DNA from 3 places in the Streptomyces sp. NPDC093600 genome. Region 1 is predicted to be linked to each of the others. Evidence: riboswitches for the same ligand, from Rfam matches in the RefSeq annotation. Region 1 holds a riboswitch; each other region holds the start of a gene.
The links. A riboswitch is a leader RNA that binds a small molecule or an ion and turns the genes downstream of it on or off. The one in region 1 is predicted to bind cobalamin.
Positions count from the first base shown of each region.

Region 2: linked by a shared signal. The riboswitch ahead of ACIRB4_RS16310 (FecCD family ABC transporter permease) and the one ahead of ACIRB4_RS04655 (ribonucleoside-diphosphate reductase subunit alpha) in region 1 are both predicted to bind cobalamin.
Region 3: linked by a shared signal. The riboswitch ahead of ACIRB4_RS09685 (cobalamin biosynthesis protein) and the one ahead of ACIRB4_RS04655 (ribonucleoside-diphosphate reductase subunit alpha) in region 1 are both predicted to bind cobalamin.

Region 1 covers NZ_JBIWIU010000001.1:950,063-954,265, forward strand. The annotation lists gene ACIRB4_RS04655 (ribonucleoside-diphosphate reductase subunit alpha) at 1-1,977, opposite strand, end outside; cobalamin riboswitch at 2,110-2,250, opposite strand; gene ACIRB4_RS04660 (YbdD/YjiX family protein) at 2,423-2,644, opposite strand; gene ACIRB4_RS04665 (carbon starvation CstA family protein) at 2,641-4,203, opposite strand, start outside.
Region 2 covers NZ_JBIWIU010000005.1:337,777-341,979, reverse strand. The annotation lists gene ACIRB4_RS16320 (ABC transporter substrate-binding protein) at 1-807, opposite strand, end outside; gene ACIRB4_RS16315 (ABC transporter ATP-binding protein) at 823-1,635, opposite strand; gene ACIRB4_RS16310 (FecCD family ABC transporter permease) at 1,635-2,744, opposite strand; cobalamin riboswitch at 2,847-2,974, opposite strand; gene ACIRB4_RS16305 (MBL fold metallo-hydrolase) at 3,083-4,203, opposite strand, start outside.
Region 3 covers NZ_JBIWIU010000002.1:888,574-892,776, reverse strand. The annotation lists gene ACIRB4_RS09695 (anion permease) at 1-666, shown strand, start outside; gene ACIRB4_RS09690 (hypothetical protein) at 685-906, shown strand; cobalamin riboswitch at 1,045-1,187, shown strand; gene ACIRB4_RS09685 (cobalamin biosynthesis protein) at 1,221-2,201, shown strand; gene ACIRB4_RS09680 (cobyric acid synthase) at 2,198-3,718, shown strand; gene ACIRB4_RS09675 (putative cobaltochelatase) at 3,768-4,203, shown strand, end outside.

The DNA of each region.
Region 1 (4,203 bases):
CTCACGGGTCTGCGCGTCCCACACGCCGAGCCGCTTCAGCTCGTCCACCAGGTAGGAGTTGACCTGGAGGAACTCGCCGGAGAGCGTCTCGCGCTTGAAGAGGTTGGAGACCTGCGGCTCGATGCACTCGTACACGCCCGCGATCGAGGCGATCGTCGCGGTCGGCGCGATGGCGAGCAGAAGGCTGTTGCGCATGCCGACCGCCGCGATCCGCTCGCGCAGGGCGGCCCAGCGCTCGGGCCAGTTCAGCTCCACGTCGTAGTGGTCGGGGTGCAGGACGCCCCGGGCGGTGCGGGTCTTCTCCCAGGCCGGGAGGGGGCCGTTGCGCTCGGCGAGGTCGGCGGATGCCTCGTACGCGGCGAGCATGATCCGCTCGGCGATCCGCGTCGACAGGGCGCGTGCCTCGGGCGAGTCGAAGGGCAGCTTCAGCTGGAAGAAGACGTCCTGGAGGCCCATCGCGCCCAGGCCCACAGGCCGCCACTTGGCGTTGGAGCGCCCGGCCTGCTCGGTCGGGTAGAAGTTGATGTCCACGACCCGGTCGAGGAAGGTGACGGCCGTACGGACGGTCGCGTCGAGCCGCTCCCAGTCGATGTCACCGCCGGTCACGAAGGCGCCCAGGTTGACCGAACCGAGGTTGCAGACGGCCGTCTCGCCGTCGTCCGTCACCTCCAGGATCTCCGTGCAGAGGTTGGAGGAGTGGACCGTGTGGCCCGGCTCCGCCGTCTGGTTGGCGGTCCGGTTCGAGGCGTCCTTGAAGGTCATCCAGCCGTTGCCGGTCTGGGCCAGCGTGCGCATCATCCGGCCGTACAGGTCGCGGGCCGGCATGGTCTTGCGGGCCAGGCCCCTGGACTCGGCGGCGCGGTAGGCGGCGTCGAACTCGTCGCCCCACAGGTCGACCAGCTCGGGCACGTCGGCGGGGGAGAACAGCGACCACTCGGCGTCGGCGTTCACCCGGCGCATGAACTCGTCGGGGATCCAGTGCGCCAGGTTGAGGTTGTGCGTACGCCGCTGGTCCTCACCGGTGTTGTCGCGCAGCTCCAGGAACTCCTCGATGTCCGCGTGCCAGGTCTCCAGGTAGACGGCGGCCGCGCCCTTGCGGCGCCCGCCCTGGTTCACGGCGGCGACGGAGGCGTCCAGGGTCTTCAGGAACGGCACGATGCCGTTGGAGTGCCCGTTGGTGCCGCGGATCAGCGAACCGCGGGCGCGGATGCGGGAGTACGAAAGACCGATGCCGCCGGCGTGCTTGGAGAGCCGGGCGACCTGGTGGTAGCGGTCGTAGATGGAGTCCAGCTCGTCCAGCGGCGAGTCGAGCAGATAGCACGACGACATCTGCGGGTGGCGGGTGCCGGAGTTGAACAGCGTGGGGGAGGAGGGGAGGTAGTCGAGCCGGCTCATCAGCCCGTACAGCGCCGCGACCTCGTCCAGCGCCCGTACGGAATCGTCCTCGGCCAGCCCGGCCGCGACCCGCAGCATGAAGTGCTGGGGCGTCTCGATCACCTTGCGGGTGATCGGGTGCCGGAGCAGATAGCGCGAGTACAGCGTCCGCAGCCCGAAGTAGCCGAACCGGTCGTCGGCGGCCGGGTCGATCAGCGCGTCCATCCGGTCCGCGTGGGCGGCCACGAACGCGGCCGTACGGTCCGCGATCAGACCCTCCCGGTGCCCCACCGCCACCGACGCCGAGAACGCCACCGCGCCCTGCCCGGCGGCCTCCTCCGCGATGGTCCGGGTCAGCAGCCGGGCCGCGAGCCGGGAGTACGCCGGGTCCTCGGCGATCAGACCGGCGGCCGCCTCGGTGGCCAGCTCCCGCAGCTCCGCCTCGTCCGAGGCGGCGTTGCGGCCGCGCAGCGCCGCGGCGGCGACCTTGCCCGGGTCGGTGTCGGGGAGGTCGGCGGTGAGGTCGGTCAGGGTCCGGAGCAGCAGCGTCCCGGGTCCGTCGCTCTCGATCGCCGCGGCCGGATCGGCTGGCGCGATGGTCACGTGGGGCTCTCCCTCGCTCGGCCCGGGGGGCGGCGACGGGGAGGCGGACGGCAGGCGCACCCGTACGCGGGCGCGCTCCGTGTCCACCGGCCCACTCCGCGAGGCCCGGACGACTCTGGCACCCGGAACGGACGGACCGGGCGCACTGTCGGCAGGTGTTCGGACTCGAAGGAGCGCAAAAGCACGCCAACACACCGTTGCGGGACAGTTCCGGATTTCCACCGGATTCCCCTGCGGCGACAGCGAGCACGAGCATACATGTGGGGGGCGCTTCTCGAAGCACCCCCCACATGTAGTGGCGTTGGGTGTCGGAGCTCCTCGCCGAAGCCGAGGTGTCCGTCGTCGGGGAGACGCGCGCGGTGAGTTCGCCGGGGGCCTCACATAGCGGGCCGCCGCCTCCCCGGGAGGGGGGAAGGCGGCGGCCCGTCGGACGGCCGGTGAGGGCTCAGCAGCAGCGGAACCCCTCGCGCGGATCGGCTTCCCGCGCGTCGGTGCGGCTGCGCTCGAACTCCCGCCGGGTCATCACCTCGGCGTCCGGGTCGCAGCTTCTGGCGTGGGCGACGTACCGGTCGTAGACGGCCTCGCCGGACAGCTCCCGCACGTACCAGCGGATCGCGTGCACCGCGCGCCGCAGATGGCGGACCGTGTTCGCCGTGCTCGTGCTCATGCCGAGCCGGTCCCGGTCGGCACGTCACCCCGCGGCTCGCCCGGTGCGCTCTCCTTACGCATGCCGCCTCCGGCGCCGAGTCCGGCGGCCACCAGCTCCGCCTTCTCCTCCTTCGTGGGGAACATGCCGGCGGGCGCGACGAGTTTCGACTCGGTGTGCGGCGCCTCGGAGAGCCGGACGCCCTCCGGGTTCCTGATCGCCTTGAAGCAGACCCGGCCCGCGTCGGCGATCACCACGATGATGAGGATCGCGAACAGCGCGGACAGCACGCCGTCCACGGTGGAGTTGGTGACGACGGTGTGCATGTCGTCGATCGACTTGGCGGGCGGGAGCACCTTGTCGGCGTCGATGCCCGCCTGGTACTTGTCCCGCTGGGCGAAGAAGCCGACCCTCGGGTCCTCGGAGAAGATCTTCTGCCAGCTCGCGGTCAGGGTGACGGCGACGTCCCAGGCGAGCGGGACGCCGGTGACCCAGGCCCACTTCAGGCGACCGGACTTGATGAGCAGCGTGGTGCAGACGGCCAGCGCCACGGCGGCGAGCAGCTGGTTGGCGATGCCGAACAGCGGGAACAGCTGGTTGATACCGCCCAGCGGGTCGTGCACGCCGACCCAGAGGAAGTAGCCCCAGCCGCCGACGACGACCGCGCTGGCGAACCAGACGCCCGGCTTCCAGCTGACCTGGCGGAACGGCTTGTAGACGTTGCCCAGCATGTCCTGGAGCATGAACCGGCCGACGCGGGTTCCCGCGTCCACGGTCGTGAGGATGAACAGAGCCTCGAACATGATCGCGAAGTGGTACCAGAAGGCCTTCATCGCGGTACCGCCGATGACGGCGGAGAAGATCTCCGACATGCCGAGCGCGAAGGTCGGGGCGCCGCCGGTACGCGAGAGCAGGCTCGCCTCCTCGACGTCCTTGGCCGCCTGGGCCAGCGCCTCGGGGGTGATGGTGAAGCCCAGGTTGGCGACGGCCTCGGAGGCTGACTGGACCGTGGTGCCGACGACTCCGGCGGGGGAGTTGATGGCGAAGTACAGACCCGGGTCGATGATGCACGCGGTGATCATCGCCATGATGGCGACGAACGACTCGGTGAGCATGGCCCCGTAGCCGATCATCCGGACCTGCGTCTCCTTCTGGATCATCTTCGGGGTGGTGCCCGAGGAGACCAGGGAGTGGAAGCCGGAGAGCGCGCCGCAGGCGATGGTGATGAAGACGAACGGGAACATCGAGCCGGCGAAGACGGGACCGTCGCCGCGCGTCGCGAAGTCCGTGACGGCGTCCATCTTCATGGTCGGCAGGGCGATGACCACGCCGAGCGCGAGGAAGACGATGGTGCCGACCTTCATGAAGGTCGACAGGTAGTCGCGGGGCGCGAGCAGCATCCAGACCGGGAGCACGGAGGCCAGGAAGCCGTACACGATCATCCAGATGACCAGGGTGCCCGGTTCGAGGGTGAAGGTGTCGGCCCAGGACGACTCGGCGACCCAGCCGCCCGCGACGATGGCGAGCAGCAGCAGCGCCACGCCGATGACCGAGACCTCGGTGACCCGGCCCGGGCGCAG
Region 2 (4,203 bases), on a different contig from region 1:
CACCACGGTCTCCCAGCCGACCGTCGCCCAGCTGTCCTTGAGGTCCTTCATGACGTGGTCGCCCCCCGCCTTGGTGATGATGTCGTGCGGCCCGGCGTACAGGCCCGAGGTCAGCGGCTTGTCCCGCCCGTCGTCGTAGAGGAAGACGCGCGGCCGGTCGGCGCCCTTCGGGGCCTTCGCCTGCGCTTCGGCCACCTGCTTACGGAAGTCCGCGACGAGGGCCTCCGCACGGTCCTCGACGTCGAAGATCTTTCCCAGGTTCCGCAGGTCGGTGTAGAGCGCTTCGAGCGGCGGCATCACCCCGCGCGCCTTTCCCTGCCCGTTGCGGCACGATTCGCTCAGCAGATACGAGTCGATGCCCACCCGCGCCAGCTCGGTGGGGCTGAAGCCCTCCCCCTCGTTGAAGCCGTAGTTCCAGCCCGCGAAGACCAGATCGGCGCGGGCGTCGAGGACCAGCTCCTTGTTGATCGTCTTCTTCGAGAGCCACTTCGTCTTCTGGTACGCGTCCTTCCAGGGAACGGAGGAGAGGTCGCCCCTGTCGTCGGGCATCACATAGCCCGCCATGCGGTTCTCTAGCCCGAGCGCGAACATGATCTCGGTGATGCCGACGTCATTGGTGACCACGCGCTGGGGCGCCTTGTCGTAGCTCTTCTTCTGGCCGCAGTTCTCGACGGTGACCGGATAGTGGCCGCCGCGTGCCTTGGCACCGCCCCCCTCCTCGCTCTCCGGGGTGACCTGCGCGCCGCAACCGGTGAGCACCAGGGCGGCGGCGAGGGCGAGTACGGCGGGGCGTACGAGGTTCGGCATGGTGGCGATGACTCCTCAGGAAGCGGGCTGAGTGGGCGGGAGACGGTCGAAGAGCAGCTGCACGGCGCCGGACTCCGGATGCGGCACCCGGTGCGCCCGTACGCCGAAGACCTCGGCGAGCAGGTCGGGCGTCAGTACGTCGTGCGGGGCGCCGGAGGTGACGATCCGGCCGCTGTCGATGACGTAGAGCAGGTCGCAGTGGAGCGCGGCGAGGTTGAGGTCGTGCAGGGCGGTGAGCACGGTCAGCCCTCCCCCAGACTCCGTCCGGGGGGACCCCCAGCCGCGCACGAGGGCCAGGACTTCCAACTGCTGGGCGATGTCGAGGTGGTTGGTCGGCTCGTCGAGGACCAGGACGCGCGGCTGCTGCGCGAGCGCGCGGGCGATCAGGACCCGTTGCTTCTCGCCGCCGGAGAGGGTGAGGAAGCCGCGGTCGGCGAGGTGGCCGGCGCCGACCCGTACCAGCGCGGCCTCGCACGCCTTCCGGTCCTCGTCGGTGGTCCGGGCCACGGATCGCTGGTGGGGCAGCCGTCCCATAGCCACGACCTCGGCGACCGTGAAGTCGAACTCGGTGACCGCCTCTTGGGGCAGGGCGGCCAGCCGGCGGGCGCCTTCGCGCGCGCTCAGCGAGTGCAGGTCCTCACCGCCGAGGCGGACCATCCCCGCCGAGGGGCGCAGGGCTCGGTAGACGCAGCGCAACAGGGTGGACTTCCCGCTGCCGTTGGGCCCGACGAGCCCGACGACCTGCCCGCTGTCCGCGCGGAGCGTGGCCTCGCGCACCAGCTTCGCGCCGGTGACCTCGACCGTGAGTGCGTCGATGTCGATCCGCATCACGCGCCTCCGAAGGTGTAGGAGCGGCGGCGCATCAGCAGGACGAAGCACGGGACGCCGATGACGGCGGTCAGCACGCCCACCGGCAGCTCGACGGGCGCGAGCACCACACGGGACAGGATGTCCACCCAGATCAGCAGGACGGCGCCGGCGAGGGGGGCGACGGCCAGCAGCCGGCGGTGGTCCGCGCCGACCAGCATCCGTGCGGCGTGCGGGACCATGAGGCCGACGAAACCGATCGCGCCGCTCACCGCGACCACGGCACCCGTGACGGCGGCGCAGACCAGGAACAGTTCCTTGCGCAGCCTCCCCGCGTCCACCCCGAGGGCGGCCGCGGTCTCGTCACCCATCGCCAGCGCGTTCAGGCGGCGCGCCGACACCGTGAGGTGGGTGAGGCCGGCGAGCACGGCTCCCGCGGCGATCGGCACGGAGGCCCAGCTGGCTCCGCCGAGGCTGCCGAGCAGCCACATCATCGCGGAGCGGGCCGCCTCGCCGCGTTCGGCCGCGAACACCATGAACGTGGTGACGGCGGAGAAGCCGTAGTACATCGCTGTGCCCGTCAGGACGAGCCGCAGCGGGGTCAGGCCGTCGGCGGTGCGGGCGATCGCGTACACCAGGGCCATGGCGAGGAGCGCGGAGAGGAAGGCGGCCGTGGACAGGGCCCAGAGGCCGAGAGCGCCGAAGGCTCCGAAGAGGAGGACGGCATTGGCGCCGACGGCCGCGCCGGAGGAGATGCCCAGGACGAACGGGTCGGCGAGGGCGTTGCGGACCATGGCCTGCACGGCGACGCCGATGGCCGAGAGGCCCGCTCCGACGACCGCGGCCAGCACGGCGCGCGGAAAGCGCAGTTCCCACACGATCGTGTAAGCCGCGACGTCGTCGTGCGCTATGGATCCGCCCGTCAGCCCGGCCCACAGAAAGCGCAGCACCTCGCCCCAGGACAGGCCCGACGCCCCCATCCCGGCTCCGCAGAGGAGGGAGAGCAGGAGCGCGGTGCACAGGACGGCGACGAGAAGGGGCGGTGATACGCGCTTGGGGGGTGCGGGGCCGACGCCGTTGCGCGCCGTGTGCGGTGGCGCGGCCGGTTCGGCTTGCAGGGGTGTGGCCACGGGCTGATCGCCTTCGCCTCAAGCCGTGCACCCACGTGAGCAAGGAGCGGCCCGGGACGCCGGGCGCCCTGCGCAGCACCCTCTCGCAGTCCACGGCGAATTGACAGGAGCCTTCACCACCGCGGGTAATCGGGCTTACGGAGCCGCGTAACGCGGTTCCGTCCACCGTTGCGGGTCAGCGCCGGAATTCGACCGGCTTCCCCCGCGGGGCGGTTTGCAGCATAGCGTGTACGACGGGGCTCCCCGCGAGGGCGCACATGAGGCGTCGGGCTCCCCCGCTCGTCCCATGGTCGACGAGCCGGCGAGCACGGTCCGGCCGAGGCCGTTCCGACCCGCCGTCAGCGATCGCCCGCGAGATCGAGATCGTCCGTGCGGCCCTCGGTGGAGACCCGCACCTGCCGGGGCGGGCGCCACGGGGTGGCGATGGGGTGGGCCACCGCCCGCCACCAGGGCGCCGAGGGCAGCTTGCCCGCGGGCTCGAAGGGCTGGCCGGGGCGGGGGAACGCGACGGCCTGTCCGGCCTCCTCGGCGGCGTCCTTCGTCCACTCCCCCGGCTCCGCCCACGGGTGGGGTGCCAGGTTGAAGGTGCCCCAGTGGATCGGGAGCAGGACGCCGCCCGGGCGGCCTCCTTGCAGGTCGAGGTGGGCTTGGACCCCCTGAGCGGGCGACATGTGGATGTCCGGCCAGGCTCCCGGCAGCGGTGTGAGGTCCGTGTGGTTCTCGGGCCAGTACGCCGAGTACGCGCCGATCTGGATCATGGTGGCGTCGAAGGGGCCGTGAGCGGCGCCGATCTCCTGGAAGCCGGGGAAGTAGCCCGTGTCTCCGCTGTGGTAGATCCGGTGCGTGGGCCCGGCGACGACCCAGGACGCCCACAGGGTGTGCTGCTGGTTGCGCAGGCCGCGGCCGCAGAAGTGGCGGGCGGGGGTCGCGGTGAGCCGCAGGGCGCCGATCTCCGCCGTCTCGTTCCAGTCCAGCTCGCGCAGCCGGGAAGCGGGCACGCCCCAGCGCTCCAGATGGGCGCCCACGCCCAGCGGCACGGCGAAGAGGGTGTCCGTCGAGGCCAGGGCCTTGATCGTGGGCAGGTCGAGGTGGTCGTAGTGGTCGTGGGAGATCACGACCACGTCGACGGGGCCCAGCTCGGCGAGCGGCACCGGGACGGGGTGCAGACGCCGGGGGCCGGCGAAGGCGAAGGGCGAGCAGCGGTCGCCCCAGACCGGGTCGAAGAGCACCCGGTGGCCGTCGATCTCGGCGAGGACGCTGGAGTGCCCCATCCAGGTGAGCCGCAGTCCGGAGGCCGGCGGCTCGGCGAGGTGGTCCGGGGTGCCGGTGTGGAGGGGGATCGTGCCGGCGGGGGCCCGGCGCGCCCGCGCCTCCTTCTGGAAGTAGACCTTGGCGAGCTCGAGCATGGAGCCGGAGGGGCCGTGCCGGGCCGGCACGGGGTTCTGGAAGACCCCGTCCG
Region 3 (4,203 bases), on a different contig from region 1:
ACGATGGGCATCATCACGCTGGCCCTGGTCGCCGGCGGCATCCTGGTCCCGGGCTCCAACCCGCCGGTCTGGGTCATCGTCTCCGCCGGTCTGGCCATCGCCCTCGGCACCTACCTGGGCGGCTGGCGCATCATCCGCACCATGGGCAAGGGCCTCACGGACCTCCAGCCGCAGCAGGGCTTCGCCGCCCAGACCAGCGCCGCGGCCGTCATCCTGAGCTCCTCCAACCTCGGCTTCTCCCTGTCGACCACGCACTCCTGCTCCGGCGCCGTCATGGGCGCGGGCCTGGGCCGCAAGGGCGGGGTGGTCCGCTGGTCCACCGCCACCCGGATGTTCGTCGCCTGGGGCCTGACCCTCCCCGCCGCCGGCCTGGTCGCCGCGCTCTCGGAGTACGTCACCCGGCAGGGCACCTGGGGCGTCATCGCCGTCGCCGCCTTCCTGATCGCCTCCTGCACCGCGATCTGGTTCATCTCCCGCCGCCAGGTCGTCGACCACACCAACGTCAACGAGACCGAGACCGAGGCCGAGGCCCCCGGCGTCGTGACCACCGCCATCGCGGCCGTCACCCCGCCCCCGGCCGGGACCCTCACCGACGACCTGAAGACCACCATCCCCGCGCCGGCTCCCACCGACCCGGCCGCCCCGGCCGCCACGGCGACGGTCTAAGGAACGAGAGACATCAGCATGAAGATCGACTGGGCAGCTCTCGGCTCCGTCTTCGGAGTCAGCCTCGTGGCGACCGTCGCCCTCGTGGGCCTGTTCACCCTCGGCATCGTCGGCCTCTCCAAGCAGGAGCGGGCCTCGGCCCAGGGAGGCTCCGCCGCCCTCGCGCGCACCGGCGCCTACGCCTGCTTCGCCCTGTGCGCGGCGGCCGTCGCGTACGGCATCTATCTGATCGTCGTCTGACCGATCGACCCACTCACGGCTGGGCGTGCCGCACCGGAAGGTGCGGCACGCCCAGCCGTCGTGTGGGGAGGCTTCGTCGTGGGGCCGCGCTGTGGGGCTTCGCACACTCTCCCGCCGCAGGTCAGGGGTGAGTTGACGGGTGTTCGCGCTGCGTGGTGGACTTCCGGGGCCATTACGGCGGCAGAAGAGGAAGTCCGGTGCGAATCCGGCGCGGTCCCGCCACTGTGACCGGGGAACTGATCCCCGGGAGCCAGGAACTCTCACCGCCGGTCACGTCGAGCCAGGGCGCGGACCCTGAGTGAGGACATAGCGCCATGCCTGGCCGCAGAGCTGCCACCGGTGTATTCGCGTCCACGGGCGTCTTCGCGTACGGAGCCGCCTCCGGCCTGCTCGCGGACCTGCTGATCGGCGACCCGCGCCGCGGCCATCCGGTCGCCGGATTCGGGCAGGCCGCCGGCGCCGTCGAACGACTTCTCCTGCGCGACCACCGCGGGTGGGGCGCGCTGCACACCGCCGTCTGCGCGGGCGGCGCCGCCGGAGCCGCGGCGCTCGCCGCACGCGCCGTCCGCGACCGCCCCCTCGCCTCCGCCGCCCTGACCGCTGCCTCCGTGTGGGCGGTCGTCGGCGGTACGACGCTGGGCCGGGAGGCCCGTGCCATCGGCGGGGCGCTGGCCGCAGGCGACCTGGAGGTGGCCCGCGAGCGGCTGCCACATCTGTGCGGCCGCGACCCGCAGGCCCTGGACGGCCCGGCGATGGCCCGCGCGGTCGTGGAGTCCGTCGCCGAGAACACCTCCGACGCGGTCGTCGGCGCCCTGGTCTGGGGCGCGGTCGCCGGGGTCCCGGGCCTCGTCGGCTTCCGGGCCGTGAACACCCTGGACGCGATGGTCGGGCACAAGTCCCCGAAGTACCGCCGCTTCGGCTGGGCCTCCGCCCGCCTCGACGACGTGGCCGGCTGGCCGGGGGCGCGGCTGACGGCCGCGCTCGCGACCGTCGCGGGCGGCGACCCCCGTGGCGCGGTCCGGGCATGGCGGGCCGACGCGGGCAGGCACCCGAGCCCCAACGCCGGCCCGGTCGAGGCCGCGTTCGCGGGAGCGCTCGGCGTACGGCTCGGCGGGACGCTCTCGTACGGCGGACGGGTCGAGCACCGGCCGGTGCTCAACGCTGCGGGCCGCGACGTGGAAGTGGCGGACATCGAACGGGCCGTACGGCTGTCGCGCCGGGTGACCGGACTGACGCTGGCGGCCTGTGTGGCCGGAAGGATCGTGGTGGGCGCCATGAAGCGGAGGAGCGCATGAGGAGCGGACCGCGGGGAGGCGGGCTGCTGGTCGCGGGGACCACGTCCGACGCGGGCAAGAGCGTCGTCACGGCCGGGATCTGCCGCTGGCTGGTCCGCAAGGGCGTGAGGGTGGCGCCGTTCAAGGGCCAGAACATGTCCCTGAACTCCTTCGTGACCCGGGAGGGCGCGGAGATCGGCCGGGCGCAGGCGATGCAGGCGCAGGCCGCGCGGGTGGAGCCGACGGCGCTGATGAACCCGGTCCTGCTGAAGCCGGGCAGCGACCGCTCCAGCCAGGTCGTGCTGATGGGCAAGCCCGTGGGTGAGCTGAGCGCCCGTGGCTACCACGGGGGGCGGCAGAAGGAGCTGTTCGAGCCGGTCCTCGCGTGCCTGGAGGAGCTGCGGGGCAGCTATGACGCCGTGATCTGCGAGGGGGCGGGCAGTCCGGCCGAGATCAACCTGCGGCGCACGGACATCGTGAACATGGGCATCGCGCGGGCCGCGCGGCTGCCCGTGCTGGTGGTCGGCGACATCGACCGGGGAGGGGTGTTCGCCCAGTTCTTCGGGACGACGGCGCTGCTCGCCCCCGAGGACCAGGAGCTGATCGCGGGCTATCTCGTGAACAAGTTCCGGGGCGACGTCTCGCTGCTGGAGCCCGGCCTCGACATGCTGTACGACCTGACCGGACGCCGGACGTTCGGTGTGCTGCCGTACGCGCACGGGCTCGGCATCGACGAGGAGGACGGCCTGCGGGTCTCCCTGCGGGGCGCGGTCCGGGAGTCGGTCGTGGCGCCGCCCGTCGGCGCGGACGTGCTGCGGGTGGCCGTGTGTGCCGTACCGCTGATGTCGAACTTCACGGACGTGGACGCGCTGGCGGCCGAACCGGGCGTCGTGGTGCGGTTCGTGGACCGCGCCGAGGAGCTCGTCGACGCCGACCTGGTGGTGGTGCCGGGGACGCGCGGGACGGTGAAGGCGCTGGCGTGGCTGCGGGAGCGCGGACTGGCGGACGCGCTGGCGCGGCGGGCGGCGGAGGGCCGGCCGGTGCTCGGCATCTGCGGCGGCTTCCAGGCCCTCGGCGCGCACATCGAGGACGAGGTCGAGTCGAAGGCGGGCTCCGTGGACGGGCTCGGGCTGCTGCCCGTACGGGTCCGGTTCGCGCCCGAGAAGACCCTGGCCCGGCCGGTCGGCGAGGCCCTCGGCGAGCGGGTGGAGGGGTACGAGATCCACCACGGCGTCGCCGAGGTCCTGGGCGGCGAGCCGTTCCTGGACGGCTGCCGGGTCGGCTCCGTCTGGGGCACGCACTGGCACGGCTCGCTGGAGAGCGACGGTTTCCGCCGCGCGTTCCTGCGGGAGGTCGCGGCGGCGGCGGGGCGGCGTTTCGTGCCCGCGCCGGACACGAGCTTCGGCACGCTGCGCGAGGAGCAGCTGGACCGCCTCGGCGATCTGATCGAGGAACACGCGGACACGGACGCGTTGCTGCGCCTGATCGAGGACGGCCCGCTGCCCGGCCTGCCGTTCATCCCGCCGGGTGCGCCGTGAGCGCGCCGGCCGACCGTCAGCGGTCTGACCTTGAAGGAGTGACTGCCCGATGAGCACCCGGTATCCGTTCACCGCCGTCGTCGGCATGGACGACCTGCGGCTGGCGTTGCTGCTGAACGCCGTCAGCCCGGCGGTGGGCGGTGTCCTCGTACGCGGCGAGAAGGGCACCGCCAAGAGCACGGCCGTCCGCGCTCTCGCGGACCTGCTGCCCGAGGTGCCGGTCGTGGCGGGCTGCCGGTTCAGCTGCGATCCGGTCTCCCCCGACCCGGGCTGCCCGGACGGGCCGCACGAGCCCGCGCCGGCCGCCACGCGTCCCGCGCGGATGGTCGAGCTGCCCGTCGGCGCCTCCGAGGACCGGCTCGTGGGCGCGCTGGACATCGAGCGGGCCCTCGCGGAGGGCGTGAAGGCGTTCGAGCCGGGGCTGCTCGCGGACGCCCACCGCGGGATCCTCTACGTCGACGAGGTCAACCTCCTCCACGACCACC